Linked DNA regions of Rubrivirga marina. The protein of the gene in region 2 binds, or shares a complex with, the protein of the main gene of each other region. Links are inferred from orthologs where the notes say so. Each region holds a gene or a part of one and is shown on either strand. Other genes may lie near its edges.

Region 1 (4,835 bases), 520 kb from region 2 along the record:
CGGCGGCGGCCGGCGTGGGCGCCTCGGCGTTGGCCGCGAGCGCGGCCTCAACGAGGGCCCAGGACGAGAGGATCTCGGCGCCGCCGCGCTTCACGAGCACCATGTGCTCGAAGTGGGCGCTCGGCGCGCCGTCCGCCGTGCGGACGGTCCAGCCGTCGGCGTCGACCGTGACGTCGCCCGTGCCGCCGTTGATCATCGGCTCGATGCAGATCGTCAGGCCCTCGCGCAGTTTCTTACCCACACCCCGCCGCCCGAGGTTCGGGACGTTGGGCGGTTCGTGGAGTCTTTTCCCGACGCCGTGCCCCACGAGGTCGCGGACGACCCCGTAGCCGCGGCTCTCGCAGTAGCTCTGGACGGCGTGGCCGATGTCGCCGATCCGGTTGCCCGCCGTCGCCTGCCCGATGCCCTCGTAGAGCGACTGGCGCGTGGCCTCGAGGAGCGCCTTCGCCTCGGGCGCCACCTCGCCGACCTCGAACGTGTACGCGAAGTCGCCGAAGTACCCGTCGAGTTCGACGCCGCAATCGACCGTCACGACGTCACCCTCGCGGAGCTCGTACTCGCTCGGAATGCCGTGGACGACCACGTCGTTCACCGAGATGCAGAGGCTGCCCGGGAACGGCGGTGTGTCGTTCCCCTGCCGGTAGCCCTTGAACGCCGGCCGACCGTGCGCGTCGCGGATGACCGCCTCGGCGGCCTCGTCGAGGCGGAGGGTCTGGACGCCCGGGCGGATCTCGGCGGCCGCGGCCGCGAGGGCGCGCTCCACGACCTTCGCCGCCTCGCGGATGCCCGCGACGTCGGCGTCGGTCTTGAGTTGGATGCGCCCGACGGCCATTACCGGCGCCGGCCGCGGACGCGACCCGTCTTCATGAACCCGTCGTAGTGCCGCATGAGGAGGTGGCTCTCGATCTGCTGGAGCGTGTCGAGCGTCACGCCGACGAGGATGAGCAGGCTCGTCCCGCCGAAGAACTGGGCGAAGCCCTGCTGGACGCCGAACTGCGCGGCGATCGCCGGCAGGATGGCGACGAAGCCGATGAAGAGCGCGCCCGGCAGCGTGATCCGCGTCAGGATCGTGTCGATGAACTCGCTGGTCTGGCGACCCGGGCGGACGCCCGGGATGAAGCCGCCCTGGCGCTTCATCGTGTCCGCCATCTCCTGCGGGTTCACCGCGATGGCCGTGTAGAAGTACGTAAAGAAGACGCAGATGACGAAGAAGATCGCCGAGTACCAGAACCCGAAGATGTCGCCTGTCGCCGTGCCCACCGTCTGCCAGAACGTGCTCTCCTGGAAGAACGAGGCGATCGTGCTCGGGATGAACATGATCGACTGCGCGAAGATGATCGGCATGACGCCCGCCGCGTTGACGCGGAGCGGGAGGTACTGCGTGGTCCCGCCGAACTGCTTCCGGCCGACCACGCGCTTGGCGTACTGGACCGGGATCCGCCGCGTCCCCTGCGTCACGAAGACGACGCCCGCCGTCACGATGAACAGGGCCGCGATCTCGATCAGGAAGATGAAGATGTTCGTGTCGGCCCGGCCAACGCCCCCGATCTGCGGCAGCTCGTTGAGCAACGACTGCGGCAGGAAGGCGATGATCCCGATCATGATGACGAGCGAGATACCGTTGCCGATGCCCTTCTCGGTGATCCGTTCACCAAGCCACATCACGAACGTCGTGCCCGCCGTGAGGCAGATCACACAGACGACGGTAAACGCCCACTCCGGGATCACGATGGCCTGTCCGCTCGTGGCCTGGAGGTTGATCGCGTAGCCGATCGACTGGAGCGCCGTGATTCCGATGGTCCCATAGCGGGTCCACTGCGTGATCTTCCGCCGGCCGTCTTCCCCCTCACGCTGCAGCTTCTGGATCGGCGCCCACACGGCCCCGAGCAGCTGGATAATGATGCTCGCGGTGATGTAGGGCATGATGCCCAGCGCGAACACGCCAGCCCGGAAGAACGCGCCACCCACGAACAGGTCGAACAGGCCGAACAGGCCGCCCTGGTTCGGGTTGGCGTTGGCGAGCTCCTGGAGCGCGATGGCGTCGACGCCCGGGAGCGTCACGTACGACCCGAGCCGGTAGACGACGAGGAGCCCGAGCGTGTAGAGGATCCGCTGCCGGAGCTCGTGGATCTTCCAGATGTTGCGGATCGATTCGGCGACGGAGGCCATGTTTCGATGGGGGTTCAGGGGATGGGGACTGAGGGTGGGGCGGGGCCCCGACCTCTCCCCTAGGCCTCGACGACGGTGGCCGAGCCGCCGGCCGCCTCGATCTTCTCCTTGGCCGTGGCCGAGAACGCGTGGGCGTGGACGTCGAGCTTGACGTCGAAGTCGCCACCGCCGAGGATCTTGTAGCGGCCGTTCTTCCCGCCGATGCCGAGCGCGCGGAGCGTCTCGGGCGAGACGGTGGCGCCGGCCTCCAGCCGCCCCTCCTCCACCAGCGCCGCGAGGCGGCCGATGTTGATCGGGTCGTAGGCGACGCGGTTGCGGTTCTTGAACCCGAATTTCGGAACGCGCCGCTGGAGCGGCATCTGGCCGCCCTCGAACCAGGTCGGGATCTTGCCGCCCGAGCGGCTCTTCTGGCCCTTGTGGCCACGCGTGGCGGTGTCGCCGTGGCCGGAGCCCTCGCCGCGGCCGACGCGCTTGCGGTTCTTCGTCGAGCCCTTGGCGGGCTTCAGGTTGCTGAGGTCCATCGTATGGTGTGGCTAGAGACGCCGGCGGACGCCCTTCCAGGCGGGCCGACTCGCGAGGCGCCCGAGGCGGGCGCGGCGCCGATGGCGGCGCCCGTAAAAGATAGGCCGGCCAGGCAGGGAGCCGGGCCGACCTCGGTTCGGTTTTTGGTGAAAGGCCCGATCCGCCGGCGTCTGCCAGCGGGCCGGCGCGGGCTCACGCCGCCTCCACCGTGACGAGGTGCCGGACCTTGGCAACCATGCCCTTGATCTGGTCCGTCTCCTCGACCGTGTTCGTCTTGCCGATCCGGCCGAGGCCGAGGGCGGTGAGCGTCTTCTTCTGGTCGCCCGGCCGGCGGATTTGGCTCCGCGTCTGGGTGATCTTGATCTGCGCCATGGGATTCGTACTGCGTGGTGCGTGAGGCGTCAGGGCGAGGCGGCGCGAGCCCCCTCTCCCCGTTCTACCCCTCGAAGACCTGCTTGATGGTGACGCCGCGGCGGGCGGCGACTTCGGCCGGGTCCTGGAGTTGCTTGAGCGCCTCCATGGTGGCCGAGACCTGGTTGTGCGGGTTCGACGAGCCCTGGCTCTTCGAGAGCACGTTCGAGATGCCGGCGCACTCGAGGACGGCGCGGACGCCACCGCCGGCGATGACGCCGGTACCCTCGGTGGCCGGCTTCAGGAGAACGATGCCCGCGTCGTGGACGCCGCGGACGGCGTGCGGGATCGAGCTCGTGCCCGTGACCGGGACCGCGATCATGTTCTTCTTGGCGTCCTCGGTGCCCTTCGAGATCGCGTCGGCGACCTCGTTGGCCTTGCCGAGGCCCTGCCCGACGCGCCCGTTCCCGTCGCCGACGACGACGACGGCGTTGAACGAGAAGCGCCGGCCGCCCTTGACGACCTTCGCGACGCGGTTGACCGCGACGAGCTTCTCGATGAGGTTCGAACGGTTCGCCTCGTTGTCGCGGCCGTCGTTCCGGCGGCCACGGCCCCCGCGACCGCCTCGGTTCTGCTGCTGTGCCATGAATGGAGTGGTGTGGGGGTTTAGAGCTGGAGGCCGCCGTCCCGGGCGCCCTCGGCGACCGCCTGGACGTTGCCGTGGTAGCGGTAGCCGCCGCGGTCGAACACGGCCCGCTCGATGCCGGCCTCCTTAGCCCGCTCGGCGATCCGCTGCCCGACGGCCTTCGAGGCGTCGACGCCGATCGTGCCCTCGCCTTCCTGTGTCGACGCGGCGGCCAGCGTGTGGCCGGCCAAGTCGTCGATGAGCTGGGCGTAAATGTGCTTGTTCGAGCGGAACACGGCGAGGCGCGGGCGCTCCGGCGTGCCGGAGATCTTCGAGCGGATGCGTCGGCGGATGCGCTGGCGCTGCGTGACCTTATGGGCGGTCTTTGCCATGATTCGGGGTGCGCTTCGGGCCGACGGGTTGGCCGTCCGGCCACGCACAGAGGTGGTGAGTCCGGCCGCCTCGGGCGTGATCCCGAGGCCGGCCGAGGAGTGGATTAGCGAGCGGCGGTCTTGCCGGCCTTCCGGCGGACGAACTCGTCGGCGTAGCGGACGCCCTTGCCCTTGTAGGGCTCCGGCGGACGGAGGGCGCGGATCTTGGCCGCGACCTGCCCGACGAGCTGCTTGTCGATGCCCGAGACCTTGACCTTCGGGTTCTGGCCACGGACCGTCTCGGCCTCGATCTCGATGCCGTCCGGCGGGACGAAGTAGATCGGGTGCGAGAAGCCGAGCGCGAGCTCGAGCACGTCGAGGCCGGCCATCTTCTTGGCCTCGGCCCGGAAGCCGACCCCGATGACCTCGAGGTCCTTCGAGTAGCCCTCGGTCACGCCCTGGACCATGTTGCCCAGGAGCGAGCGCGTGAGGCCGTGAAGCGCCTTGTGCCGCTTCTGCTCCGTCGGGCGCGAGACGATGAGTTCGCCGTCCTTCTGCTCGACGATGATGTCGGGGTCCACGTCGAGACCCAGTTGCCCCTTGGGGCCCTTGACCGTGACGTGGTTGTTGTCGGCCACGTCGACGGTGACGCCGTCGACGACCGGGATAGGAAGGTTTCCGATTCGGGACATGGGAGTCTGGGGTGTGAGGCCGCCCCGCCGGCGCCTCGCGGTGAGAGAATCGGGTTAGCTGACGTAGGCGAGCACTTCGCCGCCGATGCCGGCGCGCCGCGCCTC
Region 2 (8,762 bases):
GGACGCCGAGATCGTCCGCGCCGCGGGCCCGCTCGTCGTCCGCGACACGGCGGGCGTGGAGGTCGAGGGGGCCGTCGAGATCGCCGAGGAGCCGGAGCCGCTGGCCGTGGTCGGTGGGCCATCGACGGGCTCGCTTCCGTACACGCTCGTCGCGCGCAAGGCGGGGCGGTTCGTGATCGAGGCCCCGGTCGAGGCCGTCTGGCCGAGGTACTACAGCAACGTCGTGGCGTCCGAGTCGGTGTGTGGCGAGGAGGACCAGCCCGAGTGCGCCGTCGAGGTCACGGGCGCCGAGCTCGTCGTCAACGACGAGGGCGACGAGCCCGACGACGACCTCGACGACGACGGATTCTGCGACGTCGACCCCGGCGAGGCCGGGTCGCAGTGCACGCTCCGCGCCGCGCTCCAGACGGCGACGGCGGCCGGCGGCGCCCTCATCGCGTTCGACCTCGAGGTCCCGACGATCGCCATCGAGTCGGCGTTGCCGCCGCTCACCGACGGCGTCACGCTCGACGGCGAGACCCAGCCGGGCACCGCCGGCCTCCCGTCGGTCCGCATCGACGGCTCGGGCGCGGGCGGGGCCGACGGGCTCCGGGTCGAGGGGAACAGCGTGACCGTTCGTGGCCTCGCGATCACCGGGTTCGGCGGGCACGGCATCCACGTCGCGGGCGGGGTGAACGGCGTGCTCGAGGGGCTCCTCATCGGGACCGACGCCACGGGCGCCGAGGGGCTCGGCAACGGTGGCGACGGGATCCACGTCTCGGGCGGGAGCGGGCTCCGGATCGGTGACGAGGAGTCGACGCGGCGGCGCTCGGCCATCAACCTCGGCGTGATCTCCGTCTCGAACCTCCTCAACGGGCTCTATGTCCGCGACCCGGCCAACGCGACGCGGATCCGGGCCCGGCGCGAAGGACGGGCGGCCGCCGAGGCCCGGATCCTCAACATCAACGTGGCGGGCCTAACGGCGGGGCTCTTCGACGCGCTCGGGACGCCGAAGGCGCTCCCGAATGGACAGAACGGCGTGTGCCTTCTCGGCGCGCGCGGCGTTACGTTCCGGAAGCCGATCATCAGCGACGCGGCCCGGCACGCGTTCGAGGTCCTGGCCTCGCAGGATGTCCGGATCCTGGGCGGGCTGCTCGGCCTCCGCCGCCCGCAGCCGACCGCGGCCGCCCACATCGGGTCGATCGGGCAGAGCCTCGTCCGCGTGGTCGAGAGCCTCGGCGTGGCGGTCGGCTCGGGCTCCGAGGCGGACGGGCCCGTGCAGGGCGTCGGCTCGGGCGGGTGGTTCATGGACGTCGAGGCGTCGGAGGACGTTCAGGTGAGGAACGTCCTGGCGGGGATCACTCAGAACATCGACGCGATCGGTGGGCCCCTCGCGGCGCTCCTCCGCAACCGGGCCGGCGGGCTCCGCGTGTTCAACTCGCCGAACGTGACGGTCGGGCTGGAGGGCCTGGCGACGGTCTTCGCCAACAACGGTGGCGATGGCGGCCAGCCGCAGGCCGGCATCTTTGCGGCCGGCCCGTTCACCCAGAACTTCCGCGCGCTCGGCGTCCACCTCGGCACGACGCCGACCGGGCAGGCCGGCCTCGGCAACCTCGGCAGCGGCCTCGTCCTGGCCGACGGCGTCCGCGACGCGATCCTCGGAGGTGACTCGCCGCTCCAGCAACTCGTCTCGGGTGGCAACGGCGGATACGGATTCCTCTTCCGCGATCTCGCCGCGCCCGAGGGCCTCCGTCGCGCCGACGGGTCCGTCATCAACATCCTGTCGGGCACGCGGCTGCTGAGCGGCATCCTCGGCGGGCCGGTGGGCGGGACCGTCGGAGAAACGCTCCGTGTGCCGAACGCGCTCAGCGGGTTCTGCATGCTCCGGGTGCGAGGCGCCCTCCTCCGCGCGCTCAGCGCGGGGCCGAACGGTCGGCACGGCATCGAGATCCTCCAGTCCGAGGGCATCCAGATCCCGTCGGCCCGGATCGGGTCCCTGTTCGACAAGCTCCTCGCCTCCCCCGAGGACGTCGCGGCGCCCGAGGCCGACGGCGTCCACGTCGCCAACAGCGTCCTGATCTCGCTGGGCCAGCTTTCGGGCGGACCGCTGGGCTCGTTCCTGATCCACGGCGTCGGCGGGCGCGGGATGGCGTTCCAGGGCTCGCGTCAGATCACGGCATCCGGGGTCGGCGTCGGGAAGGCGCCGGTCGGATCATCGATGGCGGCCCAGATGCAGGCGCTCCTCGGGCCGGGGTCGGACGGCGGGTGGTTCATGGACACCGACGACGTCCGCCTCGACAGCCTGACGGTCCTCGGGGCCGGCCGACTTGACGGTGTGGGAGGCGGCCTCCTCTTCAACGGCGGGCGCTTCGCGCGGATCGCCCGGAGCCTGCTCGGCGAGCGGGGGCCGGGTGGCCTGCCGGCGCGGGCGAGCGCGGGCCCCGCCGTCCGCGTGACCGCCCTCGACAGCCTGCAGCTCCTGACGAGCCGGATCCTCGGGCACACCCAGGGGCTCGTCGCTCACCTGTCGACGGCGCTCCTCGACGGCAACACGTTCGAGGGGCAGGGCGACGGGGGCGCGGGCGACGCGGTCCAGCAGACCGGCGGGAGCGTCGAGGCCGTCCGCAACACGTTCATCGGGGCCGAGGGCGCGGCCGTCCGGATCGACGCGATCGGCGAGATGCTCCTCCGGTTCAACAACATCGCCGGGAACGTCATCGGGGTGCTCGCTGAGGGGAGCGGTGGGGGCCGCGAGGGCGGCGCACGGGTCCTCGCCCCCGACAACTGGTGGGGCGACCCGAGCGGGCCGAGCGGCGATGGGCCGGGCGCTGGCGACTCGGTCTTCGGCCCGGTCGACTACGGCGACTGGCTCACCGAGGCGGGCGGGGTCGTCGTCACGCCGTCGGCCTACGTCGTCGAGGCCGGCGACGGCGAGGATGTCGAGGTCACGCTCGCCTTCGAGAGCCCGTTCGTCGGCGACGACGTGGTGGACGTGACCGTGACCGACGAGCAGGGCTGGATCACGAGCGCGACGTCGTTCTCGATCGGTACGAGCGCGGAGCACACGCTCACGGCGACCGTCGGCGCGGCCGACGGCGACGCCGTCCGGATCCGCGCCGTCTCCCAGTCGGACCCAAGCCTCGCTGGCTCGGCGACCGTCCGCATCGTGCCGCCGGGCGGGTCGTTCCTCGTTGAGTCCGACTCGGAGCCCGGCGCCACGGAGCTCGACGCGCTCGGGGTGGGCACGATGGTCGCGGTCGGCGGGAAGATGGTCGTCAACCCCGGCGGGGCGAACGAGGAGGAGGCGACGGTGTCCGGGTTTGGGTCGGTACTCTTCGACGCGCCGCTCCGGTTCCGGCACCGCCGCGGCGAGCGGGTCGTCCCGGCGGACGCGTTCGCGGTGTCGTCCGAGCCCGACCCCGTCGAGGAGCTTCCGACGGCGCTGGCGGTCGCCGTCGCGCCGAACCCGGCCGGCTACCGCACGGTCGTCACCGTCGCGGTGCCCGGCGCCGGCCCCGTCCGCGCCGTGCTCTACGACGCGCTCGGCCGCGAGGTCGCGCGCCTCCACGACGGCCCGCTGGCGGCCGGCACGCGCGCGCTCCCCATCGACGCGTCGCGGCTCCGATCCGGCGTCTACGTCGTCCGCGTCGAGGCCGGCGGCGAGGCCGTGTCGCGCGCCCTCACCGTCGTCCGCTAGCCAGCTTCCCCCGCCTCGACGCCGAGGCGGGCGGGGACAAACGAAAGGGGACCGAGCGTCACCGCCCGGTCCCCCCGGAGTCGTCGCTGCCCGTTGCGCTAGCCGCGCCCGTGGCAGTGCTTGAACTTCTTGCCCGAGCCGCACGGGCACGGGTCGTTCCGGCCCACCGACTTGTCGACGGTCACCGGCGTCGCCTTCGCCGTCGGGTCGCGGTCGGCGGAGGACGGGGCCCCGTCGCCGCCCATCTGGGTGGCGTAGTCCGGTGTGGCCTTCTCCTGCGTCGCCGTGGCGCGGTTGGCGTCGAGGCGCGGCTTCGTGACCTGCGTCACGCGGCGGGCCGCCTGGCGCTGGCTGTCGCCCTGGACGAGCGGGCCGGCCTTGAACACGAGCCCGACGACCTCCTCGTCGACCGTCTGCACGAGCTCCTTGAAGAGGCGGAACGCCTCCATCTTGTACTCGATGAGCGGGTCCTTCTGGCCGTAGGCCCGGAGCCCGACGCCCTGCTTGACCTCGTCGAGGTCGCGGAGGTGCTCGGTCCACTTCTCGTCGATGACCGAGAGGACGGCCGCGCGCTCGAGCGCGTCGTTGATCTCCTGGCCCTTCGACTCGAGGACGGCGTCCGGGGTGACCGTCGCGCGGAGGACCTTCCGGCCATCGGTGAAGTCGACGAACAGCTTCTTGGGCCGCTTGTCCTCCTCCGCGTTCTCCATCATCTGCTTCGCCGACGTGTAGAACGGGCCGGCGAGGGCCGTCCGCTTGCGGCGGTAGTGGGCCGTAGCCTCGTCGAGGAGGTACTCCACGACGCCGTCCTCGCCGAGCGAGTGGGCCTTGGCCGGGTCCAGCTCGGGATCGAAGGCGAGGTGGCGGATCATCGACTCGCGGATCTCCTCGATGTCACCGTTGCCGAAGTGCTCGCTGACGACCCGCTCGACGAGCTCGCGGAGCATGTCGAGGATGTCGCCGCGGAGCCGGTCGCCCTCGAGGGCATGCATCCGGCGGTCGTAGATCACCTCGCGCTGGGCGTTGAGCACGTCGTCGTACTCGAGCTGGCGCTTCCGCGAGGCGAAGTGGTTCTGCTCGACCTTCGTCTGGCTCCGCTCGACGCCCTTCGTGAGCCACTTGTGGGTGAGGACCTCGTCCTCCTCCATCCCGAGGCGGTCCATGATCTTGGCCGTCCGGTCGTGGCCGAACAGCCGCATCAGGTCGTCCTCGAGGGACACGTAGAACTGGCTGAAGCCGGGGTCGCCCTGGCGGCCGGCGCGGCCGCGGAGCTGGAGGTCGATCCGGCGGCTGTCGTGGCGCTCCGTGCCCAGGATGGCGAGCCCGCCGAGTTCCTTGACGCCCTCGCCCAGCTTGATGTCCGTGCCGCGTCCGGCCATGTTCGTGGCGATGGTCACCGCGCCGACCTGGCCCGCCTCGGCGACGATCTGGGCCTCGGCCTGCGCGCGGCTCGCCTTCGCGTTGAGCACGTTGTGCGGGATCCCGGCCCGCTGGAGGAGCCGGCTCATCTGCTCCGACGTCTCGACCGAGGCGGTGCCGACCAGGATCGGCTGGCCCGTCTCGTGGATCTCCTCGATCCGGTCGAGGAGCGCCTTGTACTTGGCCCGCTTCGTCTTGTAGATGAGGTCGTCGTCGTCGTCGCGCGCGATCGGCCGGTTCGTCGGGACGACCACGACGGGGAGCGAGTAGATCTTGCCAAACTCCTCGGCCTCCGTCTCGGCCGTGCCCGTCATGCCCGCCAGCTTGGCGTACATCCGGAAGTAGTTCTGGATCGTGATCGTGGCGTAGGTCTGCGTCGCCGCCTGGACCTTCACCTTCTCCTTGGCCTCGATGGCCTGGTGGAGCCCGTCGGAGTACCGCCGGCCCGGGAGGACGCGGCCGGTGTGCTCGTCGACGATCATCACCTTGTCGTCCTGGACGATGTACTCCTTGTCCTTCTCGTAGAGCGTGTACCCGCGGAGGAGCTGGTTGACGGCGTGGATGCGCTCGCTCTTCTCGGCGTAGCTCGTGTAGAGCTCGCGCTTCGACTCCTCGGCCGCGTTGCGGAGCTCGCGGAGGTCGTTCTGGAGCTTGTTCTCGCGCTTCTCGGCGTCGAGGCTCGTGTCGGCCTGAAGCGACTCGATGAGGGCCGCCTTCTTCTCCTCGTAGGTCCGCTCGATCGTGGCGATCTCGGAGCCCACGTCGGGGATGACGAAGAACTCGGCGTCCGTCCCGGCCGAGCGCCCGATGGCCTCGCGGCCCTTGTCGGTCATCTCGATCTGGTGCTGGGCCTCGTCGAGCGCGAAGTACATCGGCTCGTCGACCTCCGGCATCCGCTTGGCGCTCTCGGCGAGGTAGACCGCCTCGACGCTCCGGATGAGCATCTCGACGCCCGTCTCGCCCTTCAGCTTGATGAGCTTCTTGTTGCGCGGGAAGCCGCGCTGGGCGCGGAGCAGCGCCAGTCCGGCCTCGTCACGGAGAGTCCGGGCGGTCTTCTTGTCGCCGGCCTCCTCGGCCGCGTCGGCCTCCTTTAGCTTCCGCTCGGCGTCGGAGACGTAGCCGGCCACGATCCGCTGCTGGTCGCGGACGAGCTTCTCGACGGCCGGGTTGAACTCCTTGAACTCGTCGATGCTCGCCTGGGGCACGGGGCCCGAGATGATCAGCGGCGTGCGCGCCTCGTCGATCAGCACCGAGTCGACCTCGTCGACGATGGCGTAGTGGTGCTTCCGCTGGACGAGCTGCTCGGCGTCGACGACGAACGAGTTGTCGCGGAGGTAGTCGAACCCGAACTCGTTGTTCGTGCCGTAGGTGATGTCGGCGCGGTAGGCCCCGCGGCGGCCCGGGCTGTGCGACGGGTGCTTGTCGATGCAGTCGACGGTGAGCCCGTGGAACTCGAAGATCGGCGCCATCCACTCCGCGTCGCGCTGGGCGAGGTACGGGTTGACGGTCACGACGTGGACGCCGCGGCCGACGAGCGCGTTGAGGTAGATCGGGGCGACGGACGTCAGCGTTTTGCCCTCGCCCGTCTTCATCTCGGCCACCTGCCCGCGGTGGAGCACGACGCCGCCGAGCAGCTGGACGTCGAACGGGACCATCTGCCACTCGACCTCGGACCCGCCGGCCTCCCAGCTTTTGCCCAGGTGCCGCCGGCACGTCTCCTTGATGACGCCGAACGCCTCGGGGAGGACGTCGTCGAGCACGTCCTCGACGGCGTCGATCCAGTCGCCCTCGAGGTCGTCGAGGCGGGCGTAGAGGTCCTGCCGCTCGCGGACCGTGAGGGTGTCTCCGGTCGTGGGGTCGGCGTCGGCGTCGTCCCCACCGGCGGCGAGGAGCCGGGCGCGGACGTCGGCCTGCTCGGCCTCGATGGGCGCGGCGGCCTCGCGGATCCTCTGGCGGAACGCCTCGGTCCGGGCCTTGAGCTCGTCGTCGGTGACGTGCTGGAGCCGCTCGGCGTGGTCGTTGATCTCGTCGACGAGGGGCCAGAGCTTCTTGAGTTCGCGCTCGTTCGAGTCGCCGCCGAAGATCTTCTGGAGAGCCTTGAGCATAGGGGGAGGTATCGAGCAAAAAGGGGCGCAGGGCCTCGGGCAAGGTACGTGCCGGCCCTGGCCGAACCCGTGAGAGACGGGCCGCACGGCGGCCCCGTTTCGCCCCGAACGCCGTATCCGCGCGTTCTTGGCCAGGTCGACCTCGAGCCCCACCGACGCCGGCCGGGTCACGGGTGAAGAAACGCCCGAGGCGGGCGCCCTCGTCCCCCTTCGCCCGCGATTCGCACGGGAGGGCGGTGCGGCGTGACCTACGGTCGGCCCGGGGCCGGCGTACCTTCGGGCCGCACCCCCGAGACGCCGAGCGCCCCTTCGAGACGGTCCAGATTCGCCCGCACGACGCCCCCCGGGCTCTCCCCGCCATGCGCGCCCCCCGTCTCCTCGCCGCCGGCCTCGTGGCCGGCCTCCTCGCTGCCGTGCCCGCCCTCGGGCAGGCCCGCACCCAGACGGCGTACGACCTCGTCCGCCTCGACGTGTCCGCGCGGCAGGCCGCGCTGGCAGGCCCCGCGGCCCGGCTCGACGCCGACCCGACCGTGGCCTTCGCCAACCCGGCCTTCCTCTCGTCCGAGGCCGACGGGACCGTGGCCCTCGGGTACACGAACCTCCTCGCCGACATCAACGCGGGGACGGCCGTCTATGCCCGCGACATGCCGTGGTTCGGCGGGTTCAGCCTCGCCGGCGGCGTCCGCTACCTCTCGTACGGCGAGTTCGAGCGGCGGACGAGCGCCGAGGGCGAACCCACCGGCACGTTCGGGGCGGGCGAGGCAGCCGTGACGCTGGCGACCTCCCGGGAGGTGCTGCCGCAGTTCCGCGTCGGACTGGCCGCCCATGGCCTCGTCGCCTCGATCGACGACGACCAGTCGGCCGCCCTCGTGGCCGACCTCGGGGTGAGCTACCACGTGCCGGAGGAGGGCTGGGTGCTCGGCGCGAGCGTCCACCACGTCGGCGCGCGGATCGCCGACCTCGGCACCGACCGCGACCGGCTGCCGCTCGACGTCCGGATCACGGCCTCGAAGCGGCTCCGCTACGTCCCGCTCACGCTGTCGGTCGCCGGCATGGACCTCCAGCGCTTCGAAGGACAGTCGGCCGACTCGTCGCTGGCGGTCCGGACGCTCGACCACCTCGCCCTCGGCGGCGAGCTCCAACTCGGGTCGTCGTTCGCGGTCCGCGCCGGGTACAACGGGCGGCGCGGGGCCGACCTCCGCTCGGGCGGGCGGCTCGACCTCGCAGGCGTGAGCGTCGGCGCCGGCATCGAGCTCCGGCGCGTCTCCGTCGACTACGCCTTCTCCAACTGGGGAGACTTCGGCGGGCTCCACCAGTTCGGCGTCCGGACTCGGCTCTAACCTCTGCGCGGTGCCGGCCGTCCCGCTCGGGGGATCCGTCGGGTCGGTCGAAGGTGAAAACAAACCACCTATGCGTAAACGGGCGGTACATCCCCGGTTTTTCCGATCTTACCCTCCCGTCATTCCCGCGTCCCTGAACCCACCATGTCGACCTCGCGGATCTTCTCGCTTCCCGCCCTCCTCCTCGTCGCAGCCCTCGGCCTCGCCGCCTGCGATTCCGCC

The links. The genes of interacting proteins can lie anywhere in the genome.
Region 1: the proteins of secA (region 2) and secY are in contact, whole or in part, in a crystal structure (PDB 3DIN), measured with the Thermotoga maritima proteins. The link is inferred for Rubrivirga marina from one-to-one orthologs. Residues at the interface, in WP_004082002.1 of Thermotoga maritima: Glu261, Ala262, Arg263, Lys300, Ala301, Arg302, Thr303, Ile304, Ile305, Leu323, Tyr324, Asp325, Pro326, Val329, Ser330, Tyr333, Ile336, Lys340, Phe345, Val349, Glu363, Phe364, Tyr374, Ser375, Gly376, Gly377, Glu393, Ile395, Thr482, Ser483; in WP_004081795.1 of Thermotoga maritima: Glu108, Gly109, Glu110, Glu111, Ala236, Glu237, Arg238, Arg239, Ile240, Thr241, Ile242, Gln243, Tyr244, Ala245, Arg246, Arg247, Val248, Thr249, Gly250, Arg251, Arg252, Val253, Tyr254, Gly256, Ala257, Ser258, Thr259, Tyr260, Leu261, Pro262.

The regions. Positions count from the first base shown.
Region 1 is NZ_MQWD01000001.1:2,584,334-2,589,168, reverse strand. Bases 1-2,798 are described here. They hold secY (preprotein translocase subunit SecY), read right to left. Parts: upstream 2,170-2,798; coding sequence 832-2,169; downstream 1-831. Other genes in these bases: rplO (50S ribosomal protein L15), read right to left, coding at 2,229-2,690; map (type I methionyl aminopeptidase), read right to left, coding at 1-832. In the rest of the region: rpmD (50S ribosomal protein L30), read right to left, coding at 2,884-3,063; rpsE (30S ribosomal protein S5), read right to left, coding at 3,128-3,688; rplR (50S ribosomal protein L18), read right to left, coding at 3,709-4,059; rplF (50S ribosomal protein L6), read right to left, coding at 4,164-4,730; rpsH (30S ribosomal protein S8), read right to left, coding at 4,785-4,835. UniProt on the Escherichia coli protein: The central subunit of the protein translocation channel SecYEG. Consists of two halves formed by TMs 1-5 and 6-10.
Region 2 is NZ_MQWD01000001.1:2,063,642-2,072,403, reverse strand. Bases 3,575-7,572 are described here. They hold secA (preprotein translocase subunit SecA), read right to left. Parts: upstream 7,201-7,572; coding sequence 3,775-7,200; downstream 3,575-3,774. Other genes in these bases: porQ (type IX secretion system protein PorQ), read left to right, coding at 7,560-7,572; BSZ37_RS08495 (T9SS type A sorting domain-containing protein), read left to right, coding at 3,575-3,676. In the rest of the region: more of BSZ37_RS08495, read left to right, coding at 1-3,574; more of porQ, read left to right, coding at 7,573-8,540; BSZ37_RS08480 (hypothetical protein), read left to right, coding at 8,685-8,762. UniProt on the Escherichia coli protein: Required for protein export, interacts with the SecYEG preprotein conducting channel.